Regions from separate parts of the Streptomyces sp. NPDC046925 genome, predicted to be linked through region 3. Evidence: riboswitches for the same ligand, from Rfam matches in the RefSeq annotation. Region 3 holds a riboswitch; each other region holds the start of a gene.

Region 1 (4,487 bases), on a different contig from region 3:
TGGCCGCGAGACCCACCCGGTCCACTTGGTCGTGATGGGTGAACCGGTGGACGTCCTTGGCGGACAGGCGGGGGTAGGGCGCGAAGAAGCGGTAGTACTTCGACTCGTCCGAGACCTGCTCGTAGAAGCTGACGAGGCGGTCCGCGTCCTCGGCTGTGATCGGCCTGATCCGCGCGGTGCCTCCGTCACGCAGGACGACATCGGCTTCCCAGTGGGAGGGATATGCCTGCCGGTCCGACGGGGTCGTCATGGGGCCAGGGTACGGGTCGCGGGTGCGCGGCGGCCGGGGCAGGCTAGGAGTCGTCGAAGGGCGGGACGCGGGCCCGTGGCACGAGGACGTACGGTCGACGGGGCAGGACCACCGGTCGATGCCGTACGGACCAGCGGCCGGCGGAGCACGCGCAACGGCATGAGACACTGGTCTAGACAACTGTGAGACATCCGGAAGGGCAGCAACACATGGCTGAGCGCCGCGTCAACGTCGGCTGGGCCGAGGGCCTTCACGCCCGACCCGCCTCCATCTTCGTCCGCGCGGCCACCGCCGCCGGCGTCCCCGTGACGATCGCCAAGGCTGACGGCAACCCCGTGAACGCCGCCTCCATGCTCGCCGTGCTCGGCCTGGGCGCGCAGGGCGGCGAGGAGATCGTGCTCGCCTCCGACGCCGAGGGTGCGGACGCCGCTCTCGACCGTCTGGCGAAGCTGGTCGCCGACGGCCTCGAGGAGCTTCCCGAGACCGTCTAGCAAAGACCGGTACTCGTACGGCGAAGGGCCTGCCCGAATTCGGGGCGGGCCCTTCGCCGTTTCCGCGCACCCCATCGAATACCGAGGGCTTTTACCGAATTCGGGCAGCAGAAATAACGCCCCCGCCGAATAGCACTTCTTTGTATACGGCGCCTCTGTTAATGCCGGAGGCCCACCGTGTTTACGGCATGTTGCGAATCCCTCACACGATCACGGCCCACGGTCCGGTGACCTTGCGGAACCGGAGAAAAGCGCGGCCTGTGCGCGGCCGTCGACCGTTCCGCGTGGGCCGCGGCGAGCGACCTGGCCCGTTCCGCGTCCCCGCGGGCGACCGCGTCGACGATCGCGGCGTGCTCCGCCCAGGACTCCGCGGGAGCGGCCGGGCCCTCGACGACGTACATCCAGGCGATCTTGTGGCGGAGCTGGGTGAGCAGCGCCGTGAGGCCGGGGCTGCCGGACGACTGGGCGAGCGTCTCGTGGAACCAGCCGCTCAGCGAGCGCAGATCCTCGCTCTGGCCGCGCCGGGAACGCTCCTGGCCGAGCCTGACGAGGCCGCGCAGGACCTTCAGGTGCGCCTCCGTGCGGCGCTGTGCGGCGCGGGCGGCGCCGAGCGGCTCCAGGAGCACGCGCATCTCCAGGAGGTCGGCGGCCTCCTGCTCGGTGGGCTCGGCGACGCAGGCGCCCGCGTGCCGGCGCGTGACGACGAAGCCCTCGGCCTCCAGGGTGCGCAGGGCCTCGCGCACGGGGACGCGGGAGACTCCGTAGCGGCGCGCGAGCAGTTCCTCGGTGAGCCGGCCGCCCCGTTCGTAGACACCGGAGACGATGTCGTCCCGGATGGCCGTGCACACCGAGTGCGCGGGAATGCGCATGAGCTGACCTCCGCCTTAATCCCCGCGAAACGCGGTCGACCGACGCTTTTTCAGTGACTCTATTGCAGAGCGGCTGCATTTCCGACGGCTGGCCAGAATCCATGGATACTTTTGGCCAAAGGTGATGCGTGACCAAAGGCGGCGGGGAACGGCGAAAGCCCCGGCTCGCGATGAGCCGGGGCTTTCGGTGAATCAGGTGCGCGTCGCGCGAACCGCCGTGGGTCAGACGTTGACGCCGTGCGAGCGGAGGTACGAGACCGGGTCGATGTCCGTGCCGTAGTCCTCGCCGGTGCGGGCCTCGAAGTGCAGGTGCGGGCCGCTGGAGTTGCCGGTGGAGCCCGAGAGGCCTATCTGCTGGCCCGGCGTGACCGCCTGGCCGACGGTGACACCGAGGGACGACATGTGGCCGTACTGGGTGTACGTGCCGTCGTTCATCTTGATGACCACGTTGTTGCCGTAGGCGCCGCCCCAGCCGGCCTCGACGACGGTGCCGGAGCCGACCGCGTGGACCGAGGTACCGGACGCGGCGTGGAAGTCGACGCCGGTGTGGCTGCCGGAGGACCACATGGCGCCGCCGGTCTGGTAGCCCGTGGAGACGTACGAGCCGGAGATCGGGGAGACGTAGGTGTTCAGGCGCTTGCGCTCGGCCTCGCGGGCGGCGCGCTCCTTGGCCTCGCGCTCCTTCTTGGCCTTGGCCTTCGCCTCGGCCTCGGCCTTGCGCTTGGCCTCCTCGGCCTTCTTCTTGGCGGCCTCTTCGGCCTTCTTGGCGGCCGCGGCGGCGTCGGCGGCCTCCTGCTGCGCGGTGGCCTGCGCGTCGATGCTCGCGGCGAGCGAGTCGCCGACGGAGACAGCCTGGGTGAGGCCGGTGTGCTCGAGAGCCACCGCGTCGTCGGCGGCGAGCGCCGGAGCGGCCAGGCCTCCGATGACACCGGTGGTGGTCAGTGCGGCGACGCCCGCCACATTCGCGGTCGTGCGCGTGAGGCGGCTCGGGCGACGGTGCTTCCCGGTGGCACGGGTGAACGCCATGAAGCGGCTGGTCCTTTCCTTCCCTCTCGCCTACCGGGTTAGCTGACGGGTTCGGAGCAGGAAGGTCTCCTACGAGTCCCTCGCCTCACGGCAAGGTTCCCGATTCACCCCAAGGGGACATGTGGGTCCCCGGCTCCCCTGGCTCGCGCCGTACGGGGACTCGGCGATGACTGTCCGGTGCCGCGGGTGCGGCGTACTGCATGACGAACAGCCGGACCAGACGCTAAGCGTGGCGTCTTTCAAACGACAAACGGATCAGAGCTTTTGTAGCGCACGCCACAGGGCAGACACGTAACCTCCATACCAATTCGGACAAATGAGGACCCCGGTGGCCAATTCCAGCCACCGGGGTCCCGATATGTCCTGACTGTCACTCAGGCTGTCACCGTGCTCAGCCGGTGACGACACTCACTTCGCCGATGCCGAGCGCCCTGACGGGCTCCTCGATCTGCGAGGCGTCACCGACGAGCACCGTCACGAGCCGGTCCACGGGGAAGGCGCTCACCACGGCGGCGGTGGCCTCCACGGTGCCGGTCGCGGCCAACTGGCGGTACAGCTGCGCCTGGAAGTCGTCGGGCAGGTGCTGCTCGACCTGGTCGGCGAGGGTGGCCGCCACGGAGGCCGCCATCTCGTACTTGAGCGGGGCCACGCCCACCAGGTTCTGCACGGCGACGTCACGCTCGGCGTCCGTGAGGCCCTCGGCGGCGAGGGTGCGCAGGACCTTCCACAGGTCGTCGAGCGCCGGTCCCGTGGACTCGGTGTCCACGGAGCCGCTGATGGCCAGCATCGCTGCGCCCGTGCCGTCCGGAGCCGAACGCAGGACCTGGGCGAACGACCGTACGCCGTAGGTGTATCCCTTCTCCTCGCGCAGGACGCGGTCCAGGCGCGAGGTGAGGGTGCCGCCGAGGCAGTACGTGCCGAGCACCTGGGCGGGCCAGACGCGGTCGTGCCTGTCCGGTCCCACGCGTCCGATGAGCAGCTGCGTCTGGACGGCGCCGGGGCGGTCGACGATCACGACACGCCCGGTGTCGTCGGCGGTCACCGGCGGCACCGGACGCGGCTGCGCCGTGCCGCCGGTCCAGGAGCCGATGGTGTCGGCGAGGACGGCGTCCAGGTCGGTGCCGGTGAGGTCGCCCACGACGACGGCGGTCGCCGTGGCGGGCCGCACGTGCTTCTCGTAGAAGGCGCGCACCGCGGCCGAGTCGATGGCCGTGACCGTCTCCTCGGTGCCCTGGCGGGGCCGCGACATGCGCGACGTGGCCGGGAACAGCTGCCGGGAGAGCTCCTTGGCGGCGCGGCGCGCCGGGTTGGCGGCCTCGTGCGGGATCTCGTCCAGGCGGTTGCGTACGAGGCGTTCGATCTCGCTGTCCGCGAAGGCGGGGGCGCGCAGGGCGTCGGAGAGCAGGCCGAGCGCCTTCGGGAGGCGGGAGACCGGGACCTCCAGGGAGACCCGGACGCCGGGGTGGTCGGCGTGCGCGTCCATGGTGGCGCCGCAGCGGTCGAGTTCGGCGGCGAAGTCCTCGGCGGAGTGCTTGTCGGTGCCTTCGTTGAAGGCCCTCGCCATGATCGTGGCGACGCCGTCGAGGCCCGCGGGCTCGGCTTCGAGCGGCGCCTCCAGGTGGATCTCCACGGCGACGACCTGCTGGCCGGGGCGGTGGCAGCGCAGCACGGTGAGGCCGTTGTCCAGGGTGGCGCGCTCGGGCGCGGGGAAGGCCCACGGCCTGGCGGCGCCCGCCTGGGGCTGCGGGTGGAACTGCATCGTCGCGGCCTCGGTCACTTCGCCGCCTCCTCGTCGTCCTCGTCGGTGGCTTCGGGGCCCGCTGTGCCCTCTACGGGCTCGTACACGAGCAC
Region 2 (4,487 bases), on a different contig from region 3:
CCAGTGCCACGGCGGCGAGTTCCTGGAGGTTCTCGATGCGCGTCTCGTCCTGCGGGTCGGTCGAGGCCTGCAGCTCGGCGAGGTACCCGGTCCGTTCGAGCACGGCCTCCAGGACGACGGCGGGGCCCGCGCCGGACTCGACGATGGTCCGCAGCTCCTCCATCAGCGTGTTGAAACGCTTGACGGCGTTCGCCGAGCGGGCCGCCATTCCGTACGCCTCGTCGACGCGCTTCAGCGCCTGCGGGAAGGAGATCTTCTCGCGCTGCGAGAGCGCGTCGATCATCGCCTCGGCGCGGTCACCGATGCCCCTCTTGGGGACGTTCAGAATGCGCCGCAGCGGGACGGAGTCCTCCGGGTTCGCGAGCACGCGCAGATACGCGAGGACGTCCCGGACCTCCTTGCGCTCGTAGAAGCGGACGCCGCCGACGACCTTGTAGGGCAAGCCGACGCGGATGAAGATCTCTTCGAAGACACGGGACTGCGCGTTCGTCCGGTAGAAGATCGCGACGTCGCCGGCCTTCGCGTCGCCCGCGTCGGTGAGCCGGTCGATCTCGTCGGCGACGAACTGCGCCTCGTCGTGCTCGGTGTCGGCGACATAGCCGATGATGCCCGCACCCGCGCCCGCGTTGGTCCACAGGTTCTTGGGGCGGCGGCTTTCGTTGCGCTCGATGACGGCGTTGGCCGCGGTGAGGATCGTCTGCGTGGAGCGGTAGTTCTGCTCCAGGAGGATCGTCGTCGCGTCCGGGTAGTCCTCCTCGAACTGGAGGATGTTGCGGATCGTGGCGCCGCGGAAGGCGTAGATCGACTGGTCGGCGTCGCCCACGACACACAGCTCGGCGGGGTCGTCCCCCTCGCCCCCGGAGGGGCCGACCAATTCGCGCACCAGGGCGTACTGGGCGTGGTTGGTGTCCTGGTACTCGTCGACCATCACGTGCCGGAAGCGGCGGCGGTAGTGCTCGGCGACGTCCGGGAACGCGCGGAACATGTGGACCGTCGTCATGATCAGGTCGTCGAAGTCGAGGGCGTTCGCCTCGCGCAGCCGCGACTGGTACATCGCGTACGCCTGGGCGAGCGTCTTCTCGAAGCCGTCGGCGGCCTGACCCGCGAAGGTCTCCTCGTCGATCAGCTCGTTCTTCAGGTTGGAGATCTTGGCGCTGAAGGACTTCGGCGGGAACTTCTTCGGGTCGATGTCCAGGTCACGGCAGACCAGCGCCATCAGGCGCTTGGAGTCCGCGGCGTCGTAGATCGAGAAGGAGGACGTGAAGCCGAGCTTCTTCGACTCGCGGCGCAGGATGCGGACGCACGCGCTGTGGAAGGTCGACACCCACATCGCGTTGGCCCGCGGCCCCACGAGCTGCTCGACGCGCTCCTTCATCTCGCCGGCGGCCTTGTTCGTGAAGGTGATCGCCAGGATCTGCCCCGGGTGCACGTGCCGCTCGGCCAGGAGGTGCGCGATGCGGTGCGTGAGGACCCGGGTCTTGCCGGAGCCGGCGCCCGCGACGATGAGCAGCGGGGAGTCCGCGTGCACGACGGCCGCGCGCTGGTTCTCGTTCAGACCGTCGAGGAGGGCCGCCGGGTCGATCACGGGGCGCGGGGCGCCGCCGCGATAGTGCGCGTCGCGGGGTGCGGGCGCGTCGAACTTCCCGTCGAACAGATCATCCGGAATGGACTCCGGAGTGTTGTCCTCGGGCGGTGGCGGGGGCTCTTCCTCCGAAGCCCGCGAGGGCTTGAGGTCCGCCAGGAAGCTGTCATCAAAGAGGCTGCTCATCGCCTCCCGAGTCTAGGCGGCCGCACTGACAACCCGCCCCGGGTTCCGGCCACGTCACTCTCGCCTACGCCCTGCTCGCGGACGATCACTCTCCGCTTCGGCACTTCGTGCCCACGTCAAGAGCTTCGTAAAGTAACGAAAATGTATCGGGCATATCGAACATCAACCTTCACACGGACCACACGAGTTGGCTAGCGTGCTGCCCGGGCTGCTCGTACTCCCACCGGCGAACCCCGCCGGGAACGGGTGGCCTCCGCCGAGTTCGATCTCCTCGGAGCCGGGGACCCACGATGAACTTGGGGTGAATCGGTCCCGTACGCAGTACGGGACTGTAGGGCAACCTTCCGGAACCACCCGCCCGAACCCGACAGCTAACCCGGTAGGCGGTCTACGGAAGGAGTCGCCTCCCTTGGCGTCGCACCGCAAGCCGCGGACCCGCATTGCCGCCCTGCGCGCAACCCCCGCCCTCGGCATCACGACGGCGGCCCTCACCTCCGTGGCCCTGCTGTCACAGAGCGCGCAGGCGGCACCGTCCGCACCGCAGAAGCCCAGCCTCGAAGAGGTCCAGAAGAAGGTCGACGACCTCTACCACCAGGCGGGTGTGGCCACACAGAAGTACAACTCGGCCAAGGAGCGCACCGACAAGCAGCGCAAGAAGGTCGACACCCTGCTCGACGACGTCGCCGAGCGCACCGACAAGCTGAACGAGGCCCGCCAGGAGCTTGGCTCGTTCGCCGCCGCGCAGTACCGCACCGGCGCCGTCTCCGAGACCGCCACGATGATGCTGGCCGACGACCCGCAGGGGTACTTCGACCAGAACCACCTGTCGGACCGGCTGACCGCGCGCCAGAAGAAGGCGGTCGACGACTACCAGACGAAGCAGGCCGCCGCGACGAAGCAGCGCACGAAGGCCGCCAAGAGCCTTCAGACGCTGAGCGACTCACGGGACGACCTCAAGACGAGCAAGCAGGCCGTCCAGGAGAAGCTGGGCAAGGCGCGCACGCTGCTCTCGGAGCTGACGGCCGAGGAGAAGGCGCGGCTCGCGGCGATCGAGAAGAAGAAGGAAGAGGCGGCCAAGCGCAAGGCCGCCGAGCTGGCCCGCAAGCAGGAGGCCGAGGCGGAGGCCAAGCGCAAGGCGGCGGAAGAGGCCGCGGCCAAGGAGCGCGAGAAGAACAAGGAGACCCCCGACTCGGGCTCCGGTTCCGACACCGGCTCCGGCTCCGGCTCCGGCACGGGCTCCGGCGGCACGGATGGCGCCTACGCGACGAAGGCCGCGAAGGTCATCAGCTTCGCGGAGGCGCAGATCGGCAAGCCGTACGTGTGGGGCGCCACCGGCCCCGACTCGTACGACTGCTCCGGGCTCACGCAGGACGCCTGGAAGGCCGCGGGGATCTCCCTGCCGCGTACGACGTGGGACCAGGTGAAGGTCGGCACGACCGTGAAGACGGCCGACGCCAAGCCGGGTGACCTGGTCTTCTTCTACGACGACATCAGCCACGTCGGTATCTACATCGGCGACGGCAAGATGATCCACGCCCCGAAGCCGGGTGCGAACGTCCGCACCGAGTCGATCTACTACATGCCGATCCACAGCGTGGTGCGGCCCGCGTAACCATCGCTTGCCGAAAACGGCCCTCCACGCGCGCGTGGAGGGCCGTTTTACGTCAGTGGGGCGGGATCAGGTCCACATCACCGCGATGAAGATGTTCGCGACGGTCAGCAGCCCGACGGCGCCGAACATCGCCTTGTCCACCTTCTCCTCGTCGCGCTTCACGTAGACCAGCGCGAGGATCACGATCAGCACGGCCATCTTGATGCCGATCTTGACGTTGTTGACCGGGTTGTCGTCCGCCTGGTTGAGACCCACCAGGACGACGCCCGTGACGAGCATCGTCAGGGCGCCGTGCAGCATCGCCGGGTTGAAGCGGGCCGTGCCCTGGCCCATCTGCTTCATCTGGGTGAGGAAGCCACCCAGGAGCGAGGCGATGCCGATGATGTGCAGGCCGACGAAGAGATGGGTGAGAACGTCCATGGCTCCGGAGCCTAGCCGGGTCATATCACCACTCCGCAGCCAGGTCGGCCGCAAGTGCCGCATCGGTCACACACCTGCGCGAAGGGCGCCCGGCCCGGCAGATCGTGCAGTCACATGCGGTCACCGGCGGCGCACTTCCGTCAGTTGCGGACAATCCGTCACCAAGTCGTGACCGCCAGGTTTAGCGTCCTTCGTCAGGTGACCGGCTCCCCACCGCCGTCCGGACCAGGGGCGGCAGTCGGCCACCACCGCCGAGAATCCGGCGGCGGTCCGCTCCCCCTGTGCGGGCTGCCGCCGGAACCTTAAGGAGCCCCCCTTCGTGGCAGCGCACCGCAAGCCCAGACAGCGCTCGCTCAGTGGCCATACGGCCCGCACCGCCGCCACCATCGCCCTTGCCGGGGCGGCCACGGCCACCGTCTTCGACGGCACGGGACACGCGGATCCACGGCTCAGCCCGTCCGAGGTGAAGTCCAAGGTCGACGCGCTCTACCGCGAGGCGGAGATCGCCACCGAGAAGTACAACGGCGCCAAGGAGAAGTCCGAGAACGCCGAGAAGTCCCTGGGCGAGCTGCGTGACGAGGCGGCCCGCAAGACGGAGAAGCTCAACTCCGCGCGCCAGGGCCTCGGCTCGATGGCCGCCGCGCAGTACCGCAGCGGCGGAATCGATCCTGCCGTCCAGCTCGCCCT
Region 3 (4,487 bases):
AACCGTGCGCGACGATGGCCTCCCGCAGATCGGCGGGCACTGTGGCCGGGTCCGGGTACTCCATGTTGGCTCCGTTCGAGAAGGGGAGGCGCGGGGCGGGGGCATCGGCCGGGGGTCTGGGGCTCCGCTGGGCGCGGCGGCCTTCTCCTCTTCGTACCCCGATATATGCGGGCGTCCGTGCTCGGCCTTATGCGCGCTTGAGCCTAGGGGCACAGGTGGGGTGTCGCCTCCTGTTCCCGCGACGGATTGCGGGGCCGCTTTTGCTCACACGGAGAACTGGCGCCACTGCTCGGATCTGTGCCTAAAGTCTGAGTCCGGAGCCGCCGGACGGCAGCGTGGCGGGGTCAGCCCTTGTCGGCTTCCTGCGCCACGCGCTCCAGACGGCTCCGGTAGTCCTGCCACCATGCCTGGTCGCCGGGCGGCAGACTGTCGTTGTTCTGCAGGTATCCCACGGAACCGTCGATGAGCTCGCGCAGGATGTCGGCGTGCCCTGCGTGCCGTTGAGTATCGGAGATCACGCGCACCAGGATGTGGTTCAGTGTCACCTCACTGCGCTCCTCGGGCCACCACGGGACGTGGCCGGTCGCATCGAGCGGCAGCATCGCGATCGTACGGTCGGAGTGCTCCCACGCCTGGTGGTACAGCCGCACGATGTCGTCCCGCGACTCGTCCGCGGAGGCCCACATGTCGGCGTTGAGTTCCGGGTCTCGCGTGTACCACCAGGATGGCGGCTCCTCGTCGAAGAACGGCCGCCCGGTCATGCGAGGCAGTCTCGCAGCCGCCACTGACAACCGGGCTACGTGCGGGACGCCGCTGCCCCAGCGGTGCCTGACACACCGTCAATATCTGCTGGCGTGGGTCCATTCCTGCCCGCGGCTCCTTCGGCGGGTGCAGGGCGGCAATCCGGTCGCACCCCGACTCGCGGTCTGGCTAGCCTTTTGGCTGGAGTGAGACGAGAGGAGCCGGGACGTGCGACGGATGTCCCCGCAGGAGAAGAAGCGGCTGAGCTATCGGAGGGACCGGCGCAACGTCTACGGCGAGAACGACAAGAGCTCCCGCAAGAGCATCCGACGGAACAAGCGGGCGACCAAGAGCGCGAACCGGAGGCTTGAGCGTCTCGCTCTCGCACAGGGGGCGTGCTTGCGCGGCATCGCCGATGCCGATGCAGGTGCCGACGTGATCGAGCGGGGCCTGGCCAGGCGGTGGCCGAAGTCCTGGAAGAAGTTCCCCGACGCACCGCTGGGGGAGGTCGTCGCCAACGCACTGGAGCGGCGGGCCCGTACCGAGAGGCAGGCAGTTACGCGAGCGCCCCTGAGCTGACGGCGGCCGCGTGCCGGCGATACGAGGCCCCGCAACGGCCGGAGCCCCGGACGCGTGGCGTGCCGGGGCTCACAGCGGAAGGAACGGGGTCGGTCTAGTACGGGCCGTTCACGTTGTCGATCGAGCCGTACCGGTCGGCCGCGTAGTTGCACGCCGCGGTGATGTTGGCGACGGGGTCGAAGCTGTCCGTCGACGTGCCGGGCACGTGGTAGGCCTCGAAGGTGGGGTCGATGACCTGCAGGAGCCCCTTGGACGGTGTGCCGGCGACGGCGTTGGAGTCCCAGTTGTTGGTGACCTGGGGGTTGCCGGAGGACTCGCGCATGATGTTGCGGTGGATGCCCTCGTAGGTGCCGGGGATGCCGTGCTGGGCCAGGACGTCGAGCGACTCCTTGATCCAGCCGTCGAGGTCGTTGGTGTAGGTCTTGGCGGCGGCGGGCTGGGCGGAGAGAGTGTCCGACCGCTCGGAGCGGTCCGCCCGCTGGGCCGGGGCCTTCTCGCCGAGGGTGAGCTTGACGCCGGGCTGGATCAGCTTCGGGTCGTTGCCGAGGGCGTCGCGGTTGTCCTCGTACAGCTTCTTCCAGCCGCCGCTCAGGGAGTGCTCGCGGGCGATCTTGGCGAGGGAGTCACCGGCGGTGACGACGTAGGTCTTGGGGGCCGCGGCGGGCTTGGCGGCGGAGGGCGCCGCGCTCGCGGTGGTCGCGCCGATCACCGGGAGGATGAGCACGGCCCCGCCCGCTCCTGCGGCGGCGATGTTGCGGTTGAGCGAGCTGGACTTGGGGCGGCGGTGCTTACCCTTTGCAGGCATGACGAATTCCTCTCCGTCGCCTGCGAGGTGAGCTGTCGGGTTCGGACGGGAGATGTCCGGTCGCACCGTGAATACGACTTCACCCCGAGCCGTTCCGGTATCCGGATCGGCGACTTACCTGGGTCCCCCGCTCCTGCCGTGCGTGAGTGTGTGGGTGGGAAGGGTTTCCGGACAGCGGCAGGATTCGGCGTTCCATCCGGATTGACTTTGACGTTAAGCGAGAAAGCCGGAGAGGAACAAGACACGAATTCGCATAGGCAATGCAGGTGATCTTCCCTTGGCGAGAAGGATCTTTCGACCTCGTTGATCAAAAAGGCCAACTTTCTTGGCGTGCAGCGGAAGTGCACTCCGTGGCTCCCTGGAGCTGCGATCGAGGGCGTGACCCAATTCACTGAATACGGTGCAACCAATGCCAAGATCGAGAACGCGCAGGGTCGATTCATTTGACGCTAATAATCAGCAAGGTGGGCGATGGTGAGCGTATGCCTTTAAGAGAGTGAAAGCATGCTATTACATGCTAAAATGGACACGGCGTTAGTTCGCTAAATGCATCAGAACGGGCATATCGACCTTCTGTCAACGGGGTGGCGGGAGCGGGCGGGGATTGTCCATGGCTCTCGCTCTCCGTCGCGGAGAGGAGTGCGTACGTATGGCCGCAGTCTCGGACCGCATCCTGAATGTGACGGTGTATCAATACCCGTTTGGCTTCTGTGCATCAGCAATTCATGGACGTTCGGCCCGCTGTCGAAAGTTGTGAAAACACGCGCCGGCATCCGCAGTTACGGCAGAACGGCGCTGTACGGTGGCCGCCCGGTTTGGGTGCGGGCGGAAGGCGCAGGCGTGGAAGACCAGGACGCGGAACACCGCCCGTATTTGCCCATCGCCGAGCACGGCCTGATCGGGGATCTGCGCGGTGCGGCCTTGGTGGGGACCGACGGGCGTATCGACTGGTTCTGCGCGCCGCGATTCGATTCGCCCAGCATTTTCGGGGCGCTGTTGGACGCGGAGCGAGGCGGGGTATGGGAGTTGTCGCCGCTGTGCGCGACAGCATCCCGCCAGCAGTTCTACGTTCCCGACAGCGCAATCCTCATCACGCGCTTCCTCACCGAGGAAGGCATGGTGGAGGTGCAGGACTTCATGCCCCTCCTGCGCCCCCACGACGAACAGCACCGCCAGCGGCTGGTGCGGCGCGTGGTGGCCGTGCGCGGCAGCATGCGCCTGCACGCCCGGATCGCGCCGCGCCTGGACTACGGGCGTGCCCGCCACCGGACCGAGAGCGGCGAGGGCGAGGTCCGGTTCATCTCCGAGGATCTGACGCTGGTACTGCGCAGTGATGTCGCCCTGGATGCCCAGAAGGGCGAGGCCCACGGTGAGTTCGAACTCGGCGAGGGCGACCAGGCCCTGTTCGTCCTGGACGTCGGCGAAGGAGCAGGGGGCGAGACATCAGCAGCCGGCCCGCTGGATACGGGGGAGGCCGACGCGCTGTTCGACGGCACGGTCGCTTTCTGGCGCGCCTGGCTGAAGCGGTCGACGTATCAGGGGCGATGGCGCGAGATGGTGCACCGCTCCGCCCTGACCCTCAAGCTCCTCACCCACGAACCCACCGGCGCGATCATCGCGGCGCCCACCCTGGGACTGCCGGAACGCATCGGCGGCGAACGCAATTGGGACTACCGCTACGTGTGGATCCGCGACGCCGCGTTCTCCCTCTACGCGCTCCAGCGCCTGGGTTTCACCGACGAGGCCGAGGCGTTCGTCGGGTGGCTGACGCGGTGCCTGGCCCGGACCGGCGCGGACGAGGAGCCGGGTCCGCTGTGCGCGATGTACACCATCGACGGTGACGCCGAACTGCCGGAGCGCGAACTCACCCACCTCGAGGGGTACTGCGGCTCTTCGCCGGTGCGGGCCGGCAATGCTGCCGCCCGCCAGTTGCAGCTGGATGTCTACGGCGAACTCGTCGACTCCATCTACCTGTTCAACAAGTACGGGACGGGCATCTCCCACACGGCGTGGCACGACCTGACCCAGATCATCGAATGGCTTCTGGAGAACTGGGACAGCAAGGACGAGTCGATCTGGGAGACCCGCGCGGGACGCCAGCGGCACACCTATTCGCGACTCATGTCCTGGGTGGCAGTCGAGCGCATGGTGCGCATGGCACGCCAGCGCGGCCTGCCCGCCGACCTGGCCCGGTGGATCGACGCCCGTGACGCCATGTACCGCCAGATCATGGAGGAGGGATGGAACGAGGACCGCGGCAGCTTCGTGCAGCGCCTCAGCGACAAGGACGGACCGTCCTGCGACGTGCTCGACGCTTCACTCCTGATCATGCCGATGGTCAAGTTTGTGGCACCGCGTGATC

The links. Region 3 has a riboswitch for cyclic di-AMP ahead of ABZ906_RS08385 (LysM peptidoglycan-binding domain-containing protein). Riboswitches for the same ligand answer to the same signal wherever they lie in the genome.
Region 1: linked by a shared signal. The riboswitch ahead of ABZ906_RS00480 (M23 family metallopeptidase) and the one ahead of ABZ906_RS08385 (LysM peptidoglycan-binding domain-containing protein) in region 3 are both predicted to bind cyclic di-AMP.
Region 2: linked by a shared signal. The riboswitch ahead of ABZ906_RS34475 (C40 family peptidase) and the one ahead of ABZ906_RS08385 (LysM peptidoglycan-binding domain-containing protein) in region 3 are both predicted to bind cyclic di-AMP.

The regions. Positions count from the first base shown of each region.
Region 1 covers NZ_JBEYWZ010000001.1:119,348-123,834, reverse strand. Annotated here, with positions in the region: gene ABZ906_RS00495 (GNAT family N-acetyltransferase) at 1-250, opposite strand, end outside; gene ABZ906_RS00490 (HPr family phosphocarrier protein) at 460-741, shown strand; gene ABZ906_RS00485 (GntR family transcriptional regulator) at 900-1,610, opposite strand; gene ABZ906_RS00480 (M23 family metallopeptidase) at 1,833-2,636, opposite strand; cyclic di-AMP (ydaO/yuaA leader) riboswitch at 2,649-2,812, opposite strand; gene ABZ906_RS00475 (pitrilysin family protein) at 3,028-4,413, opposite strand; gene ABZ906_RS00470 (pitrilysin family protein) at 4,410-4,487, opposite strand, start outside.
Region 2 covers NZ_JBEYWZ010000011.1:161,946-166,432, reverse strand. Annotated here, with positions in the region: gene ABZ906_RS34480 (ATP-dependent DNA helicase) at 1-1,768, opposite strand, end outside; cyclic di-AMP (ydaO/yuaA leader) riboswitch at 2,013-2,170, shown strand; gene ABZ906_RS34475 (C40 family peptidase) at 2,178-3,380, shown strand; gene ABZ906_RS34470 (hypothetical protein) at 3,447-3,800, opposite strand; gene ABZ906_RS34465 (NlpC/P60 family protein) at 4,120-4,487, shown strand, end outside.
Region 3 covers NZ_JBEYWZ010000002.1:444,909-449,395, reverse strand. Annotated here, with positions in the region: gene ABZ906_RS08400 (carboxymuconolactone decarboxylase family protein) at 1-64, opposite strand, end outside; partial or broken gene ABZ906_RS08395 (DUF664 domain-containing protein) at 345-755, opposite strand; gene ABZ906_RS08390 (hypothetical protein) at 970-1,320, shown strand; gene ABZ906_RS08385 (LysM peptidoglycan-binding domain-containing protein) at 1,415-2,125, opposite strand; cyclic di-AMP (ydaO/yuaA leader) riboswitch at 2,130-2,325, opposite strand; gene ABZ906_RS08380 (glycoside hydrolase family 15 protein) at 2,966-4,487, shown strand, end outside.